Regions from separate parts of the Dorea sp. genome, predicted to be linked through region 1. Evidence: predicted binding sites of a transcription regulator. Region 1 holds the regulator's gene; each other region holds the start of a gene.
What was found. The regulator Rex, encoded in region 1, represses fermentation and respiration genes when NADH is low (regulators of the CRP and FNR family bind a similar motif). The targets are predictions, from matches to a motif close to ATTGTTAANTANTTAACAAT.

Region 1 (4,295 bases):
TTCTTCTTCATCATCTCTATATTATATTCAACCGCATCCAAATCGACTCTGGCTAAAACTCTTGTATATTGTTTCACTGTTATTATTCCTCCAGTTCCATTAATGCTTTACTGATATATTCTATCAGATCTCTCGCCATTACACTATATACGCCTTTTTCAATTTTTGCAAGGTCACCGGACAATCCATGTACATAAGTACCAAGAGAAGCTGCTTCTTCCAGCTCTTTTCCCTGTGCCATAAATCCCGCAATGATACCTGCAAGCACATCACCGGATCCTGCTTTTGCCATAGCACAGTTACCTGTCTGATTTAACCGGATTCCTCTTTCTTCTCCTGCGATCAGCGTTCTGGAATCTTTTAACACACATACAATACGAAGTGTCTCCGCAAATTGTTTTAAGAACTCCACTCTGTCTTTTTTCAGATTTTCTACAGAATCTCCTGTTACTCTTGACATTTCCTTCATATGTGGTGTGATCACAAATCTTCTTCCTTCTATATGTCTTAAATAATTCTTATTATCTGCCAGAAGATTCAGCCCATCTGCATCAATCAGACATGGAACTCTTACATAATCAATCACTGTTTTTAATATTCTTTCTGCCGTTTTACTTTGTCCAAGTCCTGATCCGACACAGACTGCATCTGCCCACTCCAGTAACCGGATTACTTCTACCTGTTCAAAATCTTCATATGTCGTAATGATTGCTTCCGGAAGAAGTGTCTGAAGAATCGCCCTGTTGTCTTTTGCAGTATATATTCTCACAAGTCCGGCTCCTGCCATATATGCAGCATGCGCATTCAGATATGCGGCTCCTGCCATGCCCTTACTTCCTGCAATTATCAGTAGTTTTCCATAACTTCCTTTGTTAGAATCTTCTTCTCTTTTTGGAAGGAGCTTTCTGTAATCTTCTTTTTCATCACTTTTTACTATATCCGTATCATCCATCAGCGGCTGCGCAGAGATCCCGATATCCCAGACAACCGTTTTTCCGGCATATTTTCTTCCCTGTGCCAGTTCCAGTCCAAGCTTTTTGAACTGAAATGTGACCGTATAATCCGCCTCAAATGCACATCCAAGCACACATCCTGTTGTTGCAGATAATCCGGAAGGGATATCTACTGCAAACCTTACTGCATCCTGTGCATTCATCCATTCTATTACCTGTCTGTAAATTCCGTCCACATCACGGCTGAGACCGACACCGAATACCGCATCAATCACCAGACTGTAATGTCCGTCTTCCGGTATACAGTATCTGACTTTTCCGCCGCATGCCTCCAGTTTCCTGATCTGTTCTTTCGTTTCTTTCGTGCAATGCTCCGCATCTCCTACCAGAAATGCCTGTACTTTATAATCTTTTTCTAATAACATTCTCGCAATTGCGAATCCGTCCCCTCCGTTGTTTCCCGTTCCACATACGACACAGACATCCGAAAAATCCATTTTTTCCTGTTCCATTATCTGTATACATCCGTCTGCGGCACGTTCCATTAATTCCAGTGACGGAACACCTAACTTCTGAATGGTATATTGATCTGCAGATTTCATCTGCGCTGCATTTACCAAATACTGCATATCATCATCTCCCAACTGACATATTTACGCAACCTGAATCCTGATAATTTTGATAAAGGTACTTTGGTAATCTACAGAAGCCGCCACTGGCGGCTTCTGTAGAACACAAGTTGACAAAAGGACGTGTAAAAGTATATCCGCCTTACAGATTACTCTTACACGTCATTTTTATGTTTTTATTTATGATCTTCTTTGTAGCGGCTGATGTTATAAGACAGCTGCATCAGACTCTCTGATAAATGCACATTTTCAACCACAACATTATCTGGAAGGTTCAGATCTGTATGTGCAAAATTCCAGATAGCCCGCACACCGTTTTCCACCAGCATGTTTGCTACTTCAATTGCTTTTTCCTTCGGAATTGTAAGAACAGCAATATCTATATCATTGTTCTGTACAAATGTCTTCAGATCATCCATCATACGGATCGGCACACCACGGATCGATACGCCCTGAAGTCTTGGATTGACATCAAAAATCCCTCTCAGGATAAAACCACGGTTTTCAAAAGCTGCATAATTTGCCAGTGCCTGCCCAAGATTTCCGGCACCGATAATAATAATATTATGATCTTCTTCCAAACCTAATATCTTTCCAATCTCCGTATATAAATACTTTACATTATAACCATATCCCTGTTGTCCGAATCCTCCGAAGTTATTAAGATCCTGACGGATCTGAGATGCTGTTACTTTCATGCGCTTGCTCAGATCATTCGAAGAGATACGTTCTACACCATTTTCCAACAGTTCACCCAAATATCTGTAATACCTCGGCAGTCTTCTGATGACAGCACGAGAAATCTCTCTTTCTTCCAATATATTCACCCTTCCAATCTTAGTCTAGGATAATTATATAAAATTGAAAGATTATTGTCAAACTATTGTTGAATTTTATACAATTTCCGTTATAATAAAGTAGCATATGCAAATGCATTTTAGGAATACAGACAGAATAATGTATCCATATTTAGGAGGAAATTTATGATATTAGCATGTCACGGGATCCAGAAATCCTTTGGGGAACATCTCATTGTGAATGATGGATCTTTTCATATAGAGGATCATGAAAAAGCCGCTCTCGTCGGACCGAACGGAGCGGGAAAATCGACCCTTCTTAAGATGATCGTCGGTGAACTTGCACCGGACGGAGGGAATGTCATCCTCACAAAGGGGAAGACCTTAGGCTACCTGGCCCAGCATCAGGAAATGCAGAGTGGGAACACCATTTACGAAGAAGTAAAGACCGCAAAATCCGATATTATCGCGATGGAACGGCGTATCCGCGAGATCGAGATGGAATTAAAGCACCTATCCGGCGAAGCCTTAAATGACCGGTTAGAAACTTATAACCGCCTTACTGCGGCTTTCGAGCGCGAAAATGGTTATGCATATGAAAGCGAGATCACCGGTGTTTTAAAGGGGCTTGGTTTTACAGAAACTGATTTTACAAAACCCGTAGATACTCTTTCCGGAGGTCAGAAAACCCGTGTTTCCCTTGGCAAACTTCTGCTCACGAAACCGGATATTCTGCTTCTGGATGAGCCGACCAACCACCTGGATCTGAACTCCATCGCATGGCTGGAAACCTATCTTTTAAACTATCAGGGAGCCGTACTTATCGTCTCACATGACCGTTATTTTCTAAACAAAGTTGTGACAAAAGTTCTGGAAATCGAGCTTGGCACTCTTCGTACTTACATGGGAAATTACAGCGATTATGCTGCCAAGAAGCAGCAGCTCCGTGATATCCGTCTGAAAGAATACCTGAATCAGCAGCAAGAAATCAAGCATCAGGAAGCTGTCATCGAAAAGCTGCGTTCTTTCAACCGCGAAAAATCAATCAAGCGGGCAGAAAGTCGTGAAAAAATGCTTGAAAAGATGCAGACCATCGAAAAACCGGTGGAAGTCAATACCGACATCCATCTGAAACTTGAACCTTCCTGCGTCAGCGGTAACGACGTCTTAACCATCGAGCACTTATGCAAATCATTTCCGGGGCAGGAATTATTTACAGATATTAATCTGGAGATCAAACGTGGCGAGCATGTGGCTGTGATCGGTGATAACGGAACCGGTAAAACCACGCTCTTAAAAATATTGAACCATGTCATTGCAGCCGACTCCGGAACTTACACCCTTGGCTCCAATGTAAAAATCGGTTACTACGACCAGGAACATCATGTACTTCATATGGAAAAGACCATTTTTGATGAAATCTCTGATGATTACCCGGCACTTACCAATACAGAGATCCGCAATGTACTTGCTGCCTTCCTTTTCACAGGAGACGATGTATTCAAACAGATCAGCTCTTTGAGCGGTGGGGAACGAGGACGTGTTTCTCTTGCAAAGCTGATGCTTTCAGAGGCGAATTTCCTGATCCTCGATGAGCCGACCAACCACCTGGATATTGCATCAAAAGAAATTCTGGAAAATGCGCTGAATGATTATACCGGCACAGTACTTTACGTTTCACATGACCGTTATTTTATCAACCAGACTGCAACCCGTATTCTGGATCTTGTCAATCATACATTTGTCAACTACATTGGCAATTATGACTATTATCTGGAGAAAAAAGAAGAACTTACCACAGCCTATGCCGGCACTTCTGCTTCACCGGATCCGGACAGTACTTCTGAAAGATCTGTCTCTGAATCCAAGCTCAGCTGGCAGGAACAAAAAGAAGCCCAGGCAAAACTCAGGAAACG
Region 2 (4,295 bases), on a different contig from region 1:
TCTTGCGCGGACAGAGTCACCGATGTTAAGAACTTCAACATCTTCACCAACAAAAGCTTCCTGGATGTCGTTCCAGATTGGAGCGTTGGCTCTCATACCAAGGCATACGAATCCATAATCAAATGGAAGTTCTTCTTCTTTTCCGTCGTATTTTACAAGGAAAGAATGTGCATTTACTTTCTGAAGAGCAGTATTTGTCATCTGTCTTACATTGTGTTTTGTCATGCATTCTTTCATGCTTGATGTAGAAGAAGCATCCAGACCATTTCCGATGATCGGCATCATTTCGATGATCGTTGTCTCAGCACCACGTGGAGCGAAAAATTCAACAACATCAAGTCCTACGGCACCGCCGCCGACAACGACAACTTTCTTACCTGTCATGTCTTCCGGATAGTTCTTTAAGTTAGCAATCATGTCTTTGATTGAATATACGTTAGAACCTTTCTTTCCAAGGTTGTCATGTAATCCTTCGATTGGTGGAAGAAGAGGTACAGAACCGGTTGAGTTTACAACGAGGTCTGGTTTGTATTTCTTAATCTCAGCAACGGTTGCGTCAACACCTGTTTTAATAGTAAGGTTTGAAAGTTTGGAAGCACGGTGTTTTAAGTAAGTTGGAAAATCAGCAAGTCTCTTCTTTGCAGGAATCTTTGAAATCTCTACAGACAGACCACCAACTTCTTTTCCTTTTTCTAATAATGTAACCTTGCATCCAACCTCAGCAGCAGTACATGCAGCTTCCAGTCCGGCAGTTCCGGCACCTACAACTACAACGCTGCATGGTTTGTTTACTTTTTGTTTCTTGTAAGCTTCTCCGTTGATCAGATCCGGGTTGATCGTACAACGAAGTGGTTTGTTACCACCGATACGGTTACCAACACATCCGACATTACAAGAGATACATTTACGGATATCACATACGTCACCGTACTGTGCTTTATTACACCAGTCTGGATCAGCAATCAGTCCACGTCCCATACCGATCAGATCAGCATCGCCTCTTGCAAGGATATCATCAGCTACCTTAGGATCACGGATGTTTCCGATTGCAATCGTTGGTTTTCCGAATTTATCGCGGACAGCTTTTGCCATGTATGAACGCCATCCGTCTTCCAGATAGTTGGCATCGATCTGGTACTGGATAGAAGCATTCAGTCCTGCGGAAGTATCGTAGATATCTACTTCGTCGTTCAGATATTCCAGATATTCCAGGCAATCTTCTACCGTATTACCACCTTCTACAAGTTCATCTACACTAAGACGTAATGAGATCGGAACTCTAGGTCCTACTGCTTTACGTACTTCATCGATGACCATGCGGCAGAAACGTGCGCGGTTTTCAGCGCTTCCTCCAAACTCATCTGTACGGTCGTTGGTAGTAGGAGATAAGAACTGGCTGATCAGGTAAGAGTGTCCAGCGTGGATCTCTACAACGTCAAATCCAGCGTTAACGGCTCTTTTTGCAGCTGTTCCGTAATCTTTAGCAATGCTTTCAATCTCTTCTTTTGAAAGTCCGCGAGGAATCTCACCACCGGCTTTGGATGGAAAACGGGAAGCAGATACTGGCTGCATACCGATTCTTGAGCTCATAGCAGAAGCTCCTGCGTGGTTGATCTGAATTCCCATCAGAGCACCCTGTCTGTGACAGGCTTCTGTTAACGTGAACAGACGTGGAATGTAGCAGTCCTTGTCCAGACGAAGCTGTGTGGTTCCGTTTGATCCTTCCGGATATTTTACACAGACATTTTCTACCATAATAAGTCCTGTGCCGCCACGTGCACGCAGTTCATAGTATTTGATATGTTCGTCGCTTAATTCCCCATCATGTCCGGCGAAATCACTTCCCATAGGCATCATTACAACACGGTTCTTGAGTGTCATACCTCTGACAGTCAGAGGGCTGAATACGTGTGGAAAATTGTTTTTCATAGTTTGTCATCCTCCATTTAAACATTATAATTGATTGTTATACTTTGATTATATGGCCTTGTTAAATAAAAGACAAATTCATATTTTTGTGAAAGTTGATAGATTTTGTCTATGGATTTTAAGAAAGAAAGTAAAAATATACAAAAGTACTGAATGAATATACAGTATAATATTGCATGAATCCGGGTTTATTGCTATAATACAAAAGTATGTAGGCGAAAGTTTTTATAGGAGAGCACAAGACATGAATGATTTAGAAATGTACAGAGAGCAATTGGCTTTATGCGATGATAAGATTATTGACGCATTGGTAGAACGTAATTCAATTATTGAAAAGATTATGGCATATAAAGAAGAGTATGGAATGCCAATCTTACAGCCGCAGCAGGAAGAAAAACAGAAAAAGCGTCTGGAAGAAAAACTTGAAGATAATAAATATAAAGAAGAGATATTTGATGTATTTGGATGCATCTTACGTAACAGTAAGAGAATCCAGGCAAGAAAACTGTTCGATTACAATATCGTCCTGATTGGATTCATGGGCGCCGGTAAGACAACGATTTCTGATTACTTAAGCACAGTGTTCGATATGGATATCGTAGAGATGGATCAGGTAATTGCAGAGCGTGAAGAGATGAGCATTCCGGATATCTTTGCTACATATGGTGAAGAATATTTCCGTGACCTTGAGACAAACCTTCTGATCGAAATGCAGTCGCATAAGAATGCAGTTATCTCTTGTGGTGGTGGAGCTGCATTAAGAGAGAGAAATGTTGCTGAGATGAAGAAGAACGGAAGAGTCGTACTTCTTACTGCAACACCAGAGACAATCTACGAACGTGTAAAAGACAGCAACGACAGACCGGTGCTGAACGGAAGAAAGAATGTCAAAGGTATCTCAGAACTTATGGAACAGCGTCGTGAAAAATATGAAGCGGCAGCAGATATCGTAATTAATACAGACAATAAGTCAGTCCTTCAGATCTGTGAAGAACTGGTTCAGCGTCTGCAGGAGTCAGAAGAATAGTATGTTTGATAAATTTTTCCCGGATCACTATGTTGCATCTACCTATGTAATTGATTTTGAAAAATTATATGAAGAAGGTGTGCGGGGAGTGATCTTTGATATCGACAACACGCTGGTACCTCACGGGGCACCGGCAGATGACAGGGCAAAGGCACTGTTTGCCAGATTGAAAAAGATTGGATTTCGTTGTTGCCTGATCTCGAATAACCAGAAGCCAAGAGTTGAGATGTTCAACCAGGATATTCAGGTGGACTATGTGTATAATGCACATAAACCGTCTACGAAGAACTATCTGAAGGCAATGGAGATTATGGGTACAGACCGGAAAAGTACGGTATTCATAGGTGATCAGCTCTTTACAGATGTATGGGGAGCCAAGAGAGCCGGGATACCAAATGTTCTGGTAAAACCGATCCATCCCAAGGAAGAAATCCAGATCGTATTGAAGCGGTATCTGGAGAAAATTGTGTTACATTTTTATAAGAAGAGTCAGACACACGAAAAAAAGGTTGAAAAATAACATCATGTATTATAAAATGATATGAGATGAAAATTACGCAAGCGCATTTGCGCGATTTAAGGAGGATAAGATAATGGCAAAAGTTTCAGCAGGAGACATCCGTAATGGTGTGACAATCGAAGTTGACGGAAAAGTATGTCAGGTTATCGATTTCATGCATGTAAAACCAGGAAAGGGTGCTGCATTCGTACGTGTTAAAATGAAAAATATTATCGATGGTGGTGTAGTAGAGACTACATTCCGTCCAACAGAGACATTTGAGCAGGCACATATTGAGAGAAAGAAAATGCAGTATCTCTATAATGATGGGGAATTCTACAACTACATGGACAATGAGACATTTGAGCAGATCATGATCAGCGCTGAAGATGCAGCAGATTCTATGAAGTTTGTAAAAGAGAATGAAGAAGTATCTATCAGCTTCTATCAGGGAAATGCTTTCGCCATCGAGCCACCGCTTAGTGTTGAGCTGGTTGTTACAGAGACAGAGCCTGGAGTAAAAGGTAATACAGCTACAGGAGCTACAAAACCTGCAATTGTTGAGACAGGAGCAAAGGTTAACGTACCATTATTCGTTGATCAGGGCGAAACAATCAAGATTGATACACGTACAGGAGCATATCTTTCAAGAGCATAATCTGAAAAAATATGTAGAAAATTATAAAAAAAGTCTTGCAATTTTTGCAGGGCTTTTTTATAATTGAGCTACCATAATATTTCATATATTTCTTAAATGAATCACTATTTCACGCAGCACAGATCGCTGCAATGTTTCAAAGAATCATTCTTTATATTGCCGGAAGGGAAAGGTATTTTTAT
Region 3 (4,295 bases), on a different contig from region 1:
GGTGATGACGAAGGAAAAGTATGGCGGGATGAAGAGGAGCATTTTCTGTAAAGAGGTATAGGGGGGAGTGTCAAAAGTAAATCTTATTACCTGCGGATGCAGCCGGGTTGCAAAAGATTTGGATTACAAACGAAATGAAATTTAGATAATGATTGAAAGACATCATGTTCCCCGCTATAATATACGAAGAACTTGCTAAAAATATAGAACAATCAGGGAGAAATATATGAGCATATTAAATGTTGAACATCTGACACATGGTTTTGGTGACAGAGCCATCTTCTCAGATGTTTCTTTTCGACTTTTAAAAGGAGAACATATCGGGCTTGTAGGAGCCAATGGAGAGGGTAAATCTACCTTTATGAATATCGTGACAGGAAAGCTTGTGCCGGATGAAGGAAAAGTAGAGTGGTCTAAGAATGTACATGCCGGATATCTGGATCAGCATGCAGTCCTGAAAAAGGGAATGACGATCCGTGATGTATTAAAGTCAGCATTTGACCCACTGCTTCAAAAAGAACAGAGGATGAATGAAATCTGTGATCTTCTCGGAACTGCAGATGAAGATGAGATGAACCGTCTGATGGATGAACTTGGAACCATCCAGGATGAACTGACATTACATGATTTTTATACCATCGATGCGAAAGTAGAAGAAGTGGCAAGGGCACTTGGACTTCTGGATCTTGGACTGGACCGGGATGTTACCGACTTAAGTGGTGGACAGAGAACAAAAGTACTTCTGGCGAAACTTTTATTGGAGAAACCGGATATCCTGCTTCTTGACGAGCCGACCAACTATCTGGATGAAGAACATATCGCATGGCTGAAGCGTTATCTGCTGGATTATGAGAATGCATTTATCCTGATCTCACATGATATCCCGTTCTTAAATGAAGTGGTAAATATCATCTATCATATGGAGAATCAGGAACTGAACCGCTATGTCGGGGATTATGATCATTTCCAGGAAGTCTATGCAGTCAAAAAAGCACAGCTTGAGGCAGCGTACAGAAGACAGCAGCAGGAGATCAGTGAGCTGAAGGACTTTGTAGCACGTAATAAGGCACGTGTATCAACAAGAAATATGGCAATGTCCAGACAGAAAAAATTAGATAAGATGGATGTGATCGAGCTGGCAGCAGAAAAGCCGAAGCCGGAATTTCATTTTCGTTATGGAAGGACACCTGGAAAGATGTTATTCGAGACACATGATCTGGTGACGGGATATGATGAGCCATTATCGAAGCCGCTTAATTTTAGTATGGAACGTGGTCAGAAGATCGCACTTGTCGGAACGAATGGAATTGGAAAGACTACCTTATTAAAAAGTATTCTGGGCCTGATCCCTTCTTTGTCCGGAAGCTGCGAACTGGGAGAAAATCTGGAGATCGGATATTTTGAACAGGAAGTAAAGGGAGAAAATAAGACAACCTGTATCGATGAGATCTGGCAGGAATTTCCTTCATTTACACAGTATGAAGTCCGTTCGGCACTTGCAAAATGTGGACTGACAACCAAGCATATCGAAAGTCAGGTAAGAGTATTAAGTGGTGGAGAGCAGGCGAAGGTAAGATTATGTAAGCTGATCAACCGTGACACGAATATCCTGCTTCTTGATGAGCCGACGAACCACCTGGATGTAGATGCGAAAGATTCGCTCAAGAAAGCACTGCAGGAGTACAAGGGAAGCATCCTGCTGATCTGCCATGAACCGGAATTTTATCAGGATGTGGTGAATGAAGTGTGGGATATGAGTAAGTGGACGACGAAAGTATTCTAAAGCATTTTTCATACACGTTCTAAAATGAAAAAACAATGGATTGTGAAAAGCGATAAGCGCTGGATGATGAATTGCTGTGTGTCCGGAACGGAAGAGGCATATGAAAAAACTGGGGATGATATAGATGGAAGAAAAGAAACAAGAAAAGATGAAGTATCGTCTGGCAGAAGCGATGAAGACCTGCATGAAGACCATGCCGGTAGAGAAGATTACCGTAAAAGAAATCGTGGCAGAATGTGGTACGACCAGACAGACATTCTATCGGAATTTTCAGGATAAATATGATCTGATCAACTGGTACTTTGACAGAATCCTGCTGGAATCTTTTCAGCACATGGGCGAAGGCAAGACGGCTTACGAAGGTCTGGTTAATAAGTTTCATTATATAGAAGAAGAAAAACTGTTTTTCAAAGCGGCATTTCGCAATGATGACCAGAACTGCCTGCGGGATCATGATTTTCAGTTGATTCTCAAATTCTATGAAAATCAGATCCAAAGTAAGACAAAGCAGTCAATTCCGGAGAATTTACATTTTCAATTAGAAATGTATTGTCAGGGATCTGTATATATGACAACGCAGTGGGTACTTGGCGATATGAAGAAGCGCCCGGAAGAGATGGCAAAGAATCTGGTGGCGGCAATGCCGGCAGAGTTAGAAACACTATTTAAGAAATTGGAACTCCTGTAGCAGGGAGTTCTTTTTTGCATGAAGTTGAAATGAAAAGAAAATATATGTTGCAATGTTATGTAATTAACAAAAAACGATATGGTAATTTGTTGAGAAGGTACATAAAGTTACAAAAATACAAAAGTGTAACGTGTATATGTTACAAAATGAACGGTTTGTAACTTATATTTTTGTGAAATGATTGTTAAAATAAAGACATAAAGAAACGGGATATGAAGAAGAAATATTATAAGAAAGATTCATATCTAAATAATACAGATTATGTAAAAAGGAGTGTCAGTTACTATGGCAAACAGAATTAATTTAAACCAGACATCATTTCACGGAGCAGGAGCAATTCAGGAGATCGCAGCAGAAGTTAAAGTAAGAGGACTGAAAAAAGCGCTGGTATGTTCAGATCCTGACCTGATTAAATTCAATGTAACAACAAAGGTAACAAAAGTTTTGGATGATGCAGGACTGGAATACGAATTATATTCTGACATCAAACCAAATCCGACAATTCAGAATGTACAGCACGGAGTAGAAGCATTCAAAAAAGCAGGAGCAGATTACATTATTGCAATCGGTGGCGGATCTTCTATGGATACATCAAAAGCAATCGGCATCATCATTGCAAACCCGGAATTTGAAGATGTAAGAAGCCTGGAAGGCACAGCACCGACCAAGAATCCGTGTGTTCCGATTATCGCAGTACCAACAACAGCCGGAACAGCAGCAGAGGTAACTATCAACTACGTTATCACAGATGTAGAAAAGAAGAGAAAATTCGTCTGTGTAGATCCACACGATATGCCTGTTATCGCAGTTGTAGACCCGGAGATGATGTCTTCTATGCCAAAGGGACTGACAGCTTCTACCGGTATGGATGCCCTGACACATGCAATTGAAGGATATACAACAAAGGCTGCATGGGAGATGACAGATATGTTCCATCTGAAAGCCATCGAACTCATTTCCAAATCGCTTAGAAGTGCGGTTGCCAATGAAAAAGAAGGCCGTGAGGGAATGGCTCTTGGACAGTACATTGCAGGAATGGGATTCTCTAACGTAGGTCTTGGAATCGCACATTCTATGGCTCACACACTTGGAGCAGTATATGATACACCACATGGTGTTGCATGTGCTATGATGCTTCCAATCGTTATGGAATACAACGCAGACTGCACAGGCGAAAAATACAAAGAGATTGCAAAAGCAATGGGTGTAGAAGGTGTAGATGATATGTCTGTAGAAGAATACAGAAAAGCAGCAGTAGATGCAGTACGTAAATTATCTGTAGATGTAGGAATCCCTACAAAGCTGGAAGCATTAAAAGAAGAAGACCTTCAGTTCCTTGCAGAATCAGCTCATGCAGATGCATGCGCACCTGGTAATCCGAAAGATGCAAGTGTAGAAGACCTGAAAGAGCTGTTCAGAAAATTGATGTAATAGACAACGGTATAAATAATGCATAAAACAAAATCATCATAACTATAGGGAAGACTGACACGTTTGTAATGAGCGGGTCAGTCTTTTCTATCGCCATGCGTTCAGAAGGAGCTGCCAGTGGCAGGTCCTGTAGATGCCAAAGCATGTAAGAGACGAAGCCAGATACCAAAGTATCGGGAAGGAGCGCCGGTGTCAGGTATTCTGTATCTGTGAACCGGGTGTAAAAGAAAATAAAGTATTGAAAAGGCTGATGGGTTTATTTATAATATGCTATGTTAGTTACGTATATAGTAAAGAATGTAAATGAATCGGTAACGGAGGAAAAAATGTCAGCATTATTTTTTGATATTGATGGAACAATTTTAAGTGATATTACACATGAGATACCGGAAA

Region 2: ACWJAF_RS07015 (oxidoreductase) is a predicted target of Rex. The motif match lies at 1,987-2,006, and genes of this name have one in related genera.
Region 3: fucO (lactaldehyde reductase) is a predicted target of Rex. The motif match lies at 2,523-2,542, and genes of this name have one in related genera.

Annotation. Positions count from the first base shown of each region.
Region 1 is NZ_CDRRQK010000002.1:15,130-19,424, forward strand. It holds gene alr (alanine racemase) at 1-77, opposite strand, end outside; gene ACWJAF_RS01085 (NAD(P)H-hydrate dehydratase) at 83-1,582, opposite strand; gene ACWJAF_RS01090 (redox-sensing transcriptional repressor Rex) at 1,759-2,400, opposite strand; gene ACWJAF_RS01095 (ABC-F family ATP-binding cassette domain-containing protein) at 2,566-4,295, shown strand, end outside.
Region 2 is NZ_CDRRQK010000012.1:2,391-6,685, forward strand. It holds gene ACWJAF_RS07015 (oxidoreductase) at 1-1,929, opposite strand, end outside; gene ACWJAF_RS07020 (shikimate kinase) at 2,174-2,956, shown strand; gene ACWJAF_RS07025 (YqeG family HAD IIIA-type phosphatase) at 2,958-3,476, shown strand; gene efp (elongation factor P) at 3,550-4,113, shown strand; gene ACWJAF_RS07035 (DUF5688 family protein) at 4,294-4,295, shown strand, end outside.
Region 3 is NZ_CDRRQK010000006.1:98,527-102,821, reverse strand. It holds gene ACWJAF_RS04585 (GNAT family N-acetyltransferase) at 1-61, shown strand, start outside; gene ACWJAF_RS04580 (ABC-F family ATP-binding cassette domain-containing protein) at 227-1,783, shown strand; gene ACWJAF_RS04575 (TetR/AcrR family transcriptional regulator C-terminal domain-containing protein) at 1,908-2,471, shown strand; gene fucO (lactaldehyde reductase) at 2,757-3,902, shown strand; gene ACWJAF_RS04565 (Cof-type HAD-IIB family hydrolase) at 4,229-4,295, shown strand, end outside.